One region of the Pseudomonas sp. m6p genome, then DNA from elsewhere that is predicted to be linked to it. Evidence: predicted binding sites of a transcription regulator. Region 1 holds the regulator's gene; the other holds the start of a gene.

Region 1 (4,926 bases):
GTTCTGCTGGAGCCAAGCATGGCCGAGAAGCTGCAGCGTTCGCTCATCGAAGCGGCGCAGCGCCAGGAAATGCAAGGTCAACCGGTGATCCTGTTGGTAGCAGGCCCGATCCGCGCGATGCTCTCGCGTTTCGGTCGCCTCGCCGTCCCGGGGCTGCACGTGTTGGCCTACCAGGAAATTCCGGACAACAAGCAAGTGACCATCGTTGCGACAGTAGGGCCCAACGGCTGAGGTAGTGGTTTATGCAAGTTAAGCGTTTTTTCGCCGCCGATATGCGTCAGGCCATGAAGCTGGTTCGTGATGAGCTGGGCGCTGATGCCGCCATCATTGGCAACCGCCGCATTGCCGGCGGCGTCGAGCTGACGGCGGCGCTGGATTACAAGTTGTCGGCGCTGGCGCCACGGGTGCCGAACATGGAACTCGAGGACGAACTGCGCAAGACCCAGTCGCGCATCGTCACCGCTCAGGCCGAACTGAGCCTGCGTGGCGAAGCCGATGGCAATAGCAATCGCCAGATCTTTGCCGGGCTGCCGTTGACGGCCGGCCTGCCACTGACCGCTGCCGAGCCGTTGAGCGAACCGACCTACGCCGCCCCGGCGCGTCCGGCGCCGGCAGCTGCACCAGCATCGGCGGGTGTCGATCCGCGTGCGCTGGATTCGATGCGTTTCGAATTGAACAGTCTGCGTGAGCTGATGGAAGTGCAGCTCGGCACCCTGGCCTGGAACCAGCTGCAAGGCAGCCGTCCGGCGCAAGCCAATCTGTATCGCCGCCTGCAGCGCATCGGTCTGTCCGGGCCGTTGTCGCGCGACCTGCTGGCGATGATCACCGACATCGAAGAACCGCGTCAGGCCTGGCGTATGCTGCTCGCGCACCTGGCGCGGATGATTGCCGTACCGGAAGTCGAGCCGCTGGAAGAGGGCGGGGTGATTGCCATGGTCGGCCCGGCCGGCATGGGCAAGACCACCACCCTGGCCAAACTCGCTGCGCGCTACGTGCTCAAGTACGGCGCGCAGAATGTGGCGCTGGTCAGCATGGACAGCTTCCGCATCGGTGCGCAGGAGCAACTCAAGACCCTGGGGCGGATTCTCAACGTGCCGGTGACCCACGTCGATCCGGGCCAATCGCTGGTTCAGGCGCTGGACCCTCTGCTGCGCAAACGCGTGGTGCTGATCGATACCGCCGGCCTGCAGGCCAGCGATCCGGCGCTGCGCATGCAGCTGGAAAGTCTGGCCGGGCGTGGCATCCGTTCAAAAAATTATCTGGTGCTGGCAACCACCAGCCAGAAACAGGTTCTAACCGCCGCTTATCACAGTTACAAGCGTTGCGGGCTTGCCGGCTGCATCCTGACTAAACTGGATGAGACGGCCAGCCTTGGCGAAGTGTTGAGCCTGGCGATCAGTCATGAACTGCCGGTCGCGTACCTGACCGATGGCCCACGGATTCCGGATGATCTGCATCTGCCGCGCCGTCATCAGTTGGTCAGCCGCGCCGTCAGCGTGCAAATGCAGGAAGAACCCAGCGAAGAAGCCATGGCTGACATGTTCGCTGATATCTACCACAGCCCGACCAAGCAGGTTGGCTGAGGTAATGAACAGTTTTTGTACCTACATCGATGGTCTGCCATGCATTGTTCCGGTTGTGAACGCGCAGCCAGTAATGTGGCCTCCGTCTATGCAAGACAAGGTAAAGAAATAACATGGGCAGCATGCATCCCGTACAGGTGATCGCGGTGACCGGCGGCAAAGGTGGCGTCGGCAAGACTAACGTGTCAGTGAACTTGTCTCTGGCGCTGGCAGAGCTTGGCCGTCGGGTCATGCTGCTGGACGCTGACCTGGGGCTGGCGAACGTCGACGTTCTGCTGGGACTGACCCCCAAACGCACGCTGGCCGATGTAATCGAAGGCCGCTGCGAGCTGCGCGACGTGCTGTTGCAGGGCCCCGGCGGGATCCGCATCGTGCCGGCCGCTTCCGGCACCCAGAGCATGGTGCACCTGAGCCCGGCGCAACATGCCGGTCTGATTCAGGCCTTCAGCGACATCGGCGACAATCTCGATGTACTGGTGATCGACACCGCTGCGGGCATTGGTGACTCGGTAGTCAGTTTCGTGCGCGCCGCGCAGGAAGTGTTGCTGGTGGTCTGCGACGAGCCGACCTCGATCACCGACGCCTACGCGCTGATCAAACTGCTCAACCGCGACTACGGCATGAACCGCTTCCGCGTCCTCGCCAACATGGCGCAGAGTCCGCAGGAAGGGCGCAATCTGTTCGCCAAGTTGACCAAGGTCACGGATCGCTTTCTCGACGTCGCCTTACAATACGTCGGCGCGGTGCCGTACGACGAAAGCGTGCGCAAGGCAGTGCAGAAGCAGCGAGCGGTCTATGAAGCCTTTCCGCGTTCCAAGTGCGCGCTGGCGTTCAAGGCGATCGCACAGAAGGTCGATACCTGGCCGCTGCCTGCCAACCCGCGTGGGCACCTTGAGTTTTTCGTCGAGCGCCTCGTGCAGCAAACGGCAGGGCCTGTGTTATGACCGCCAGCGGTATGAACTACTACAAGAAATCGGCACGTGACGCGCAGTACGAGTTGATCGAGCGTTACGCGCCACTGGTCAAGCGCATTGCCTATCACTTGCTGGCGCGCTTGCCGGCGAGTGTGCAGGTTGAAGACCTGATTCAGGCCGGGATGATCGGCCTGCTCGAAGTCTCGACCAAATATGACGCCAGCAAAGGCGCCAGTTTCGAAACGTACGCGGGCATTCGGATCCGCGGCGCGATGCTCGATGAAGTGCGCAAAGGGGATTGGGCACCACGCTCGGTTCACCGCAACACCCGTATGGTCAGCGACGCAATTCGCTCAATTGAAGCTAAAACCGGCCGTGATGCTAAAGATCACGAGGTTGCGGCCGAACTCCAATTGAGTCTCGATGATTACTACGGGATTTTGAATGACACGCTGGGCAGCCGGCTGTTCAGTTTCGACGATCTGCTGCAGGACGGCGAACACGAAGGGCTGCACGAGGATGGCGCCAGTGCTCATCTTGAGCCGTCACGCGATCTGGAAGATGAACGCTTCCAGGCTGCGCTGGCGGACGCGATTGCCAATTTGCCGGAGCGTGAGCGACTGGTGTTGGCGCTGTACTACGACGAAGAACTGAACCTCAAGGAAATCGGTGAAGTCCTTGGCGTCAGTGAATCGCGGGTCAGCCAGTTACACAGCCAGTGCGCGGCCCGTTTGCGGGGGCGTTTGGGGGAGTGGCGAGCGCGCTGAAGGCAGTGTGGGGACACTGCGAACGAGGCTGGTGCGGTGATGAACGGCACCGGTCTTGCTCTGTTGTGCTCCAGACAGTCATCGAGTGCTTTGCCGGATTGATTGAAATGGCGCGTCCAGGTGCTGGGCGCGTTTAAGACTGCTTGGAGGTCGAATTGGACAAGAACATGAAAATCCTCATCGTTGATGACTTCTCAACGATGCGGCGGATCATCAAGAACCTGCTGCGTGATCTGGGGTTCACCAACACCGTCGAGGCCGACGATGGCACCACTGCCATTCCGGTGCTCAACAGCGGAAGCATCGACTTTCTGGTAACGGACTGGAACATGCCGGGCATGACCGGTATCGACCTGCTGCGCCACGTGCGTGCCGATGAAAAACTCAAGCACCTGCCCGTGCTGATGGTGACTGCCGAAGCCAAGCGCGAGCAGATCATCGAAGCGGCCCAGGCCGGCGTGAACGGCTACGTGGTCAAACCTTTCACGGCTCAGGCGCTGAAAGAAAAAATCGAGAAGATTTTCGAACGCATCGGCTGATGAACGCGCGGGGGAGCTATGGAGCATAACGAATCTTCACAGGGCGATTTCGAATCGACCCTGAAAAAACACGCGGTCGAACTGGTCGAGAGCCTTGAAAAAGGCAGGTTCGGCGACGCTGTGCAACTGATCCATGAGCTCAATCAGACCCGTGACCGTGGCCTGTATCAGGAAGTGGGCAAGCTCACACGCGAACTGCACAGTGCGATCGTCAACTTCCAGATCGATCCGCACATGCCACAGGCCGAGGAAGTGTCGCAAATCACCGACGCCACCGAACGCCTGGGCTATGTGGTCAAGCTGACCGAAGCCGCGGCCAACCGCACCATGGATCTGGTGGAAAGCGCCACCCCGGTGGTCAATGGCCTGGCTGAAGAAGCCCAGGCGCTGAGCACCGATTGGGGCCGCTTCATGCGTCGTGAAGTCGGGGCTGAAGAGTTCCGCGAACTGGCGCGCCGGGTCGACGGTTTTCTGTCACGCAGCAGCACGGACAACCGTGCGGTGTCGAGCAACCTGAACGACATCCTGCTGGCTCAGGATTACCAGGACCTCACCGGTCAGGTGATCAAGCGTGTGACCCAACTGGTCACCGAAGTCGAAAGCAATTTGCTCAAACTCGTCCTCATGGCCAGTCAGGTTGACCGCTTTGCGGGCATCGAACACGACCGTGCCGCGATGCTTGCAGAAAAAGATCCACAAAAACATCTCTCGCAGGGTGAAGGTCCGCAGATTCATGCCGATAAACGAGAAGACGTTGTGTCCGGTCAGGACGATGTGGACGATTTGTTATCCAGCCTCGGATTCTAGAGTTTTGGAATTTTAGGTTTTTTGGGTTTTTAGACCTGTAGGAGCACCCCATTAATGAGCTTCGGCGCCGATGAAGAGATCCTTCAGGATTTCCTGGTTGAGGCCGGCGAGATTCTTGAGCAACTGTCCGAGCAACTGGTCGAGCTGGAAAGCCGCCCGGATGACGCAGATCTGCTCAACGCAATTTTTCGCGGTTTCCACACTGTAAAAGGGGGCGCCGGCTTCCTTCAGCTCAACGAGCTGGTGGAGTGCTGTCACATCGCCGAAAACGTGTTCGACATCCTGCGCAAGGGTGAGCGTCGCGTTGATGCAGAAC
Region 2 (4,926 bases), 2.1 Mb from region 1:
CGAAAAGTCGACTTTCTTGAACGCCTGCTCTTTCAGTTCGCCGCGCAGGCTGATGGCATAGGGTGGTTTTTCATCGATGTGCAGCGTGACGCTGCTGGCCGGGATATTGGCAGCGCGGCCGTGCAGGGTCAGCAACTCGCCATTGTCCATGCCGGGATGGCCGACCCATTCGTAACCGCAGCGTGTCACCAGTTCATTGAAGCCTTCCAGCCAGCCCAGACCACCGCGCCCATTGAGTTCGATGAAGGCCGGGTTGACCACGTCCTTGACCGGCGAATCCCAACCCATGCGTACATTGCCGACGGAGGCCTGCAGGACATTCATGCCACGGGTTGGCACCACCGAGAGTTTCATCGTGCCGTTATCGATATCGACGATGCTGACACCTTCCTGTCGCCCACCGTGCAGGGTGCGCAAGCTTATGGAGAAAGGTTTGCCGGTTTTCACACCGAGCTGCTCACTGGTGATCGTCCAGTTTTGCGCGGGCTTGTTGGTATCGAGGAGTACGTAATCCCAAGCCATCGCGTGGGTAGCAGCAGAGAGTGCGCCGAGGGCAACGGCGAATTTGAGCGGGGTCATGGCAGCAGCCTTTATTGGAGTTGTGCCATTTTTATAGCGCTGCGGAAACGTTTCAGCAAGTGCAATGGAGCTTGCGATCGTGTGATTTCCCAAGAATTGGCGGGGATCCATTCGCGAGCAAGCTCGCTCCCACAGGGATCTCGGGTGTTCACAGAATCTGTGATTCACGCCGGAAACTGTGGGAACGAGCTTGCTCGCGAAAGCTATATCAAGGCTGTATCAACGAAAGCGATCAACCTCGGAACGCAAGTCCGCCGCCAGTTTCTCCAGCTCTTTAGCCGTAACAGCTAGGTTCGACACAACCTCACGCTGCTCACTGTTGGCCAGCGCAATGCTCTGCAAATTGCTGCTCAACAATGTCGCGGTGCTGCTCTGCTCCTGCGTCGCCGTGGTAATCGCCGCAAACTGCTGCCCTGCCGAACGGCTCTGTTCATCGATCCGCGCCAGCGCCGACGCCACATTGGCGTTGCGCGACAGGCCTTCCTGCATCAGCACATTGCCCTGCTCCATGGTGCTGATGGCGTTGCCGGTTTCCTGCTGGATGCTGTGGATCATCCCGGAAATTTCATCGGTCGCCTGACGGGTGCGCGACGCCAGGTTACGCACTTCATCGGCCACCACAGCAAAACCACGGCCCTGTTCACCGGCCCGCGCCGCTTCAATCGCCGCGTTGAGCGCCAGCAGGTTGGTCTGTTCGGCAATCGAAGTGATCACACTGACGATACCGCCAATCTCCTGAGAGCGCTGACCCAGCGTGTTGATCACGGACGCCGTGGTGTTCAGCGCGCCAGCGATTTGCTCCAGCGAGGACGAGGCTTCTTCCATCGAGCTGCGACCGATCTGCGTTTGCTGGGCATTTTCCTGCGCCAGACGCTGAGTCGCGCCCATGTTGTCGGCAATGTTCAGCGAAGTGGCGCTGAACTCTTCCACCGCGCCGGCCATGCTGGTGATTTCGCCGGACTGCTGTTCCATGCCTTCATACGCACCACCGGACAAACCGGACAGCGCCTGGGCGCGGCTGTTGACCTCTTGCGAAGCGCGGCGGATGTGCTCGACCATGGTCGACAGCGCCTGGCTCATCTGGTTGAACGCGCGGGACAGCTGGCCGATCTCGTCATTGCTCGATACGTTCAGGCGCACGCTCAGATCACCGGCGCCCAAGGCTTCGGCCTGACGTACCAGATCGCTCAATGGCGCCAGTTTGCTGCGCAGCAGCCAGACCACCGAACCGACCGCCAACAACATCGCCAACAGACTGCCGATAGCCAGTTGCGTACCGACGCTCCAGGTCACCGCGCGGATCTCGGTTTTCGGCATGCTCGCCACCACCGACCACGGCCCGCCCTCGAACGGAACAGCAATGCTGTAAAAGTCTTCAGAGGTGTCGCTCCAGAACTCACCCTTGCCCGGTTTCGCCGCCAGCCCCTTGATCACCGGAACGGCCTGATCCAGCGCTTGCACGCCGGCCGGCGCCACCAGCCATTTATTCTGCTCATCCAGCAGCGCCAACGAACCAGTCTGGCCGATGCGGAAACGCTTGAGATTGGCAAACTGGGCGTTCTGCGCATCGGTGTAGTCAAAACCAACGAACAACACCGCAATCACCTTGCCGCTGCCGTCGCGCACCGGGGTGTATTGGGTCATGTAGGAACGATCGAACAACAAGGCACGGCCGACGTAGCCCTGCCCCGCCATCAACCTGGCATAGGCGGGGTGCGCATGATCGAGCAAAGTGCCGATGGCGCGCGTGCCGTCCTGTTTGGTCAGCGAGGTGCTGACGCGCACGAAGTCTTCGCCGCTGCGCACGAACAGCGTGGCGACACCAGCGGTCATCTGCTTGAACTCGTCGACTTCCTTGAAGTTGTTGTTCAGCACTTCACTGCCCAGGTGCAGGCCCGGGGTCTGGGTGCCGGCGACGTTCACCGGTTCATCCGGATGAATGCTCAGGCCCGCGCTGAAGCGCTTCTCGAACAACCCGCTCAGGCGCTGCGTGCTCTCGCGCAGCGTGCCGTGGAAGGTGCTCAACTGGTCAGCCAGCAGCCGCGCCTCACTGGCGAGGTGTTCCTCACGGGTGGCGAGATTGGCGGAATCCAGCGAACGCAGGGCGAATACCGTACTGCCGCTGATGACGATCGCCAATATCACAGCGAGCGCGAGGCCCAGCTGCGAAGCGATCCGAGCGCGAGGTTGAGACATGAACAGCTCCTGGCCGAGCCACCGGATCCTCCTTGATCGCAGCACCTGCTCGGAAAATTCTAATAATGGGGGTGGAATCGTGGAGACCGGCACGACGGTCCCACATGCTCATTTTCGGCGGTCAAACCGAATACTTGAGTAAATAGCGGGGTTATGGCGCAAGGCCGGCATTGTGGCGGCTCTAACGTTTCAGCTCAAGCGCTTGACTTGCGGCAGCGACATGGCGCGCACTTCGCCTTGCAGAAAATCACTGAGGCGGCGCAAACGTTCACCTCCCGGACGGGTTTTCGGCCACACCAGGTAGTAATTCAGGCCACTGGCGACGGCAGTCGGCCACGGCAGGCTCAAGCGGCCCTGCGCCACATCTTCGGCGACCATCAGCAGATCCCCCATCGACACCCCATAGCCTCGGGCAGCAGCGATCATGCCCAGTTCGAGGGTATCGAACACCTGCCCGCCCTTGAGCGACACCTGATCGGACAGCCCCATGTGCTCCAGCCAACTGCGCCAGTCACGCCGGTCCGGGGTCGGGTGCAGCAACTCGGTGGAGGCCAGCCGCGCCACATCCCAGGGTTGATCGTTCAGCAGGTTTGGCGCGCCGACCGGGATCAATTCTTCGGGAAACAGCAGGCTGGCCTCCCAGTCCGGCGGGAAGTGCCCGTCACTGAGCAGTACCGCGCAATCGAATGGCTCATTGTTGAAATCCACCGAATCCACGTCCATCCACGCACTGGTCAGTTGCACTTCGTTGCCCGGTTGCAGGTGGCGGAAACGACTGAGTCGCGCCAGCAGCCAGCGCATGGTCAGGGTCGATGGCGCTTTCATGCGCAGGATGTCGTCCTCGGCGCGCAAGGTGTTGCAGGCGCGTTCAAGGGCTGCAAAGCCCTCGCGAATGCCGGGCAACAACATCCGCGCCGATTCCGTCAGTTGCAGGTTGCGTCCGCTGCGGTGAAACAGCTTGCAGGCGAAATGCTCTTCCAGCGTCTTGATGTGCCGGCTGACGGCACTCTGGGTGATCGACAACTCCTCGGCCGCCCGGGTGAACGAGCTGTGCCGCGCCGCCGCTTCGAATGCGCGCAGGGCATACAAGGGTGGAAGACGACGGGACATACACAAAGCTCCTTTGGCGGCATCCGGCCACCCCGGCGAGGTTTACTCATGATGAGTTTTAATCATGCCACCCATCCTTTTTATCCTTTTGTGCAAACCTTTCCAAGCGCCGAGAATCGACGGTCTCTTGTTCCCTTTGATTGATGGGTGGTGATGACCATGCAGCATCCTGTGCGTACCGAACTCTGGGCCATCCTGCGGCTGGCGGGGCCGTTGATTGCTTCACAGTTGGCGCACATGCTGATGGTGCTGACCGACACCCTGATGATGGCGCGCCTGAGTCCCGAAGCGCTGGCCGGTGGCGGACTGGGCGCGGCAAGTTATTCGTTCGTGTCGATTTTCTGCATCGGCGTGATCGCGGCGGTCGGCACCCTGGTGGCGATCCGTCAGGGCGCCGGCGACATCATCGGCGCGGCACGTCTGACCCAGGCCGGGCTGTGGCTGGCGTGGCTGATGGCGCTCGGCGCCGGGTTGCTATTGTGGAATCTGAAACCGGTGTTGCTGCTGTTCGGCCAGACCGAAACCAACGTCAACGCCGCTGGACAATTTTTGTTCGCTCTGCCCTTCGCCCTGCCCGGCTATCTGAGCTTCATGGCCCTGCGCGGCTTTACCAGTGCGATCGGCCGGGCGACGCCGGTGATGGTCATCAGCCTCGGCGGCACCGTGGCCAACTTCCTGCTCAATTACGCGTTGATCACCGGGATGTTCGGCCTGCCGAAACTGGGGCTGACCGGCATCGGCCTGGTCACGGCAATCGTTGCCAACTGCATGGCGCTGGCGCTGGCCTGGCACATCCGCCGGCACCCGGCCTACGACGCTTACCCGTTGCGCGCCGGCCTGTCGCGGCCAAATCGTCAGTATCTGAAAGAACTGTGGCGACTCGGCCTGCCGATTGGCGGCACCTATGCCGTGGAGGTCGGTTTGTTCGCCTTCGCCGCGCTGTGCATGGGCACCATGGGCAGCACGCAACTGGGCGCACACCAGATTGCCCTGCAGATCGTTTCGGTAGCGTTCATGGTGCCGGCGGGGATGTCCTACGCG

What was found. Region 1 encodes FliA, which starts transcription of late flagellar genes. Its sites were predicted from a motif close to CTAAAGTTTNNNNNNNNNNNGCCGNTAA; they were not measured.
Region 2: ACYZUM_RS25540 (methyl-accepting chemotaxis protein) is a predicted target of FliA. The motif match lies at 2,887-2,914, and genes of this name have one in related genera.

What each region holds. Positions count from the first base shown of each region.
Region 1 is NZ_CM147084.1:975,938-980,863, forward strand. It holds gene flhA (flagellar biosynthesis protein FlhA) at 1-231, shown strand, start outside; gene flhF (flagellar biosynthesis protein FlhF) at 243-1,583, shown strand; gene fleN (flagellar synthesis regulator FleN) at 1,697-2,527, shown strand; gene fliA (RNA polymerase sigma factor FliA) at 2,524-3,264, shown strand; gene ACYZUM_RS04605 (chemotaxis response regulator CheY) at 3,432-3,803, shown strand; gene ACYZUM_RS04610 (protein phosphatase CheZ) at 3,822-4,610, shown strand; gene ACYZUM_RS04615 (chemotaxis protein CheA) at 4,665-4,926, shown strand, end outside.
Region 2 is NZ_CM147084.1:5,575,975-5,580,900, forward strand. It holds gene ACYZUM_RS25535 (aldose 1-epimerase family protein) at 1-579, opposite strand, end outside; gene ACYZUM_RS25540 (methyl-accepting chemotaxis protein) at 799-2,775, opposite strand; gene ACYZUM_RS25545 (LysR substrate-binding domain-containing protein) at 2,965-3,885, opposite strand; gene ACYZUM_RS25550 (NorM family multidrug efflux MATE transporter) at 4,045-4,926, shown strand, end outside.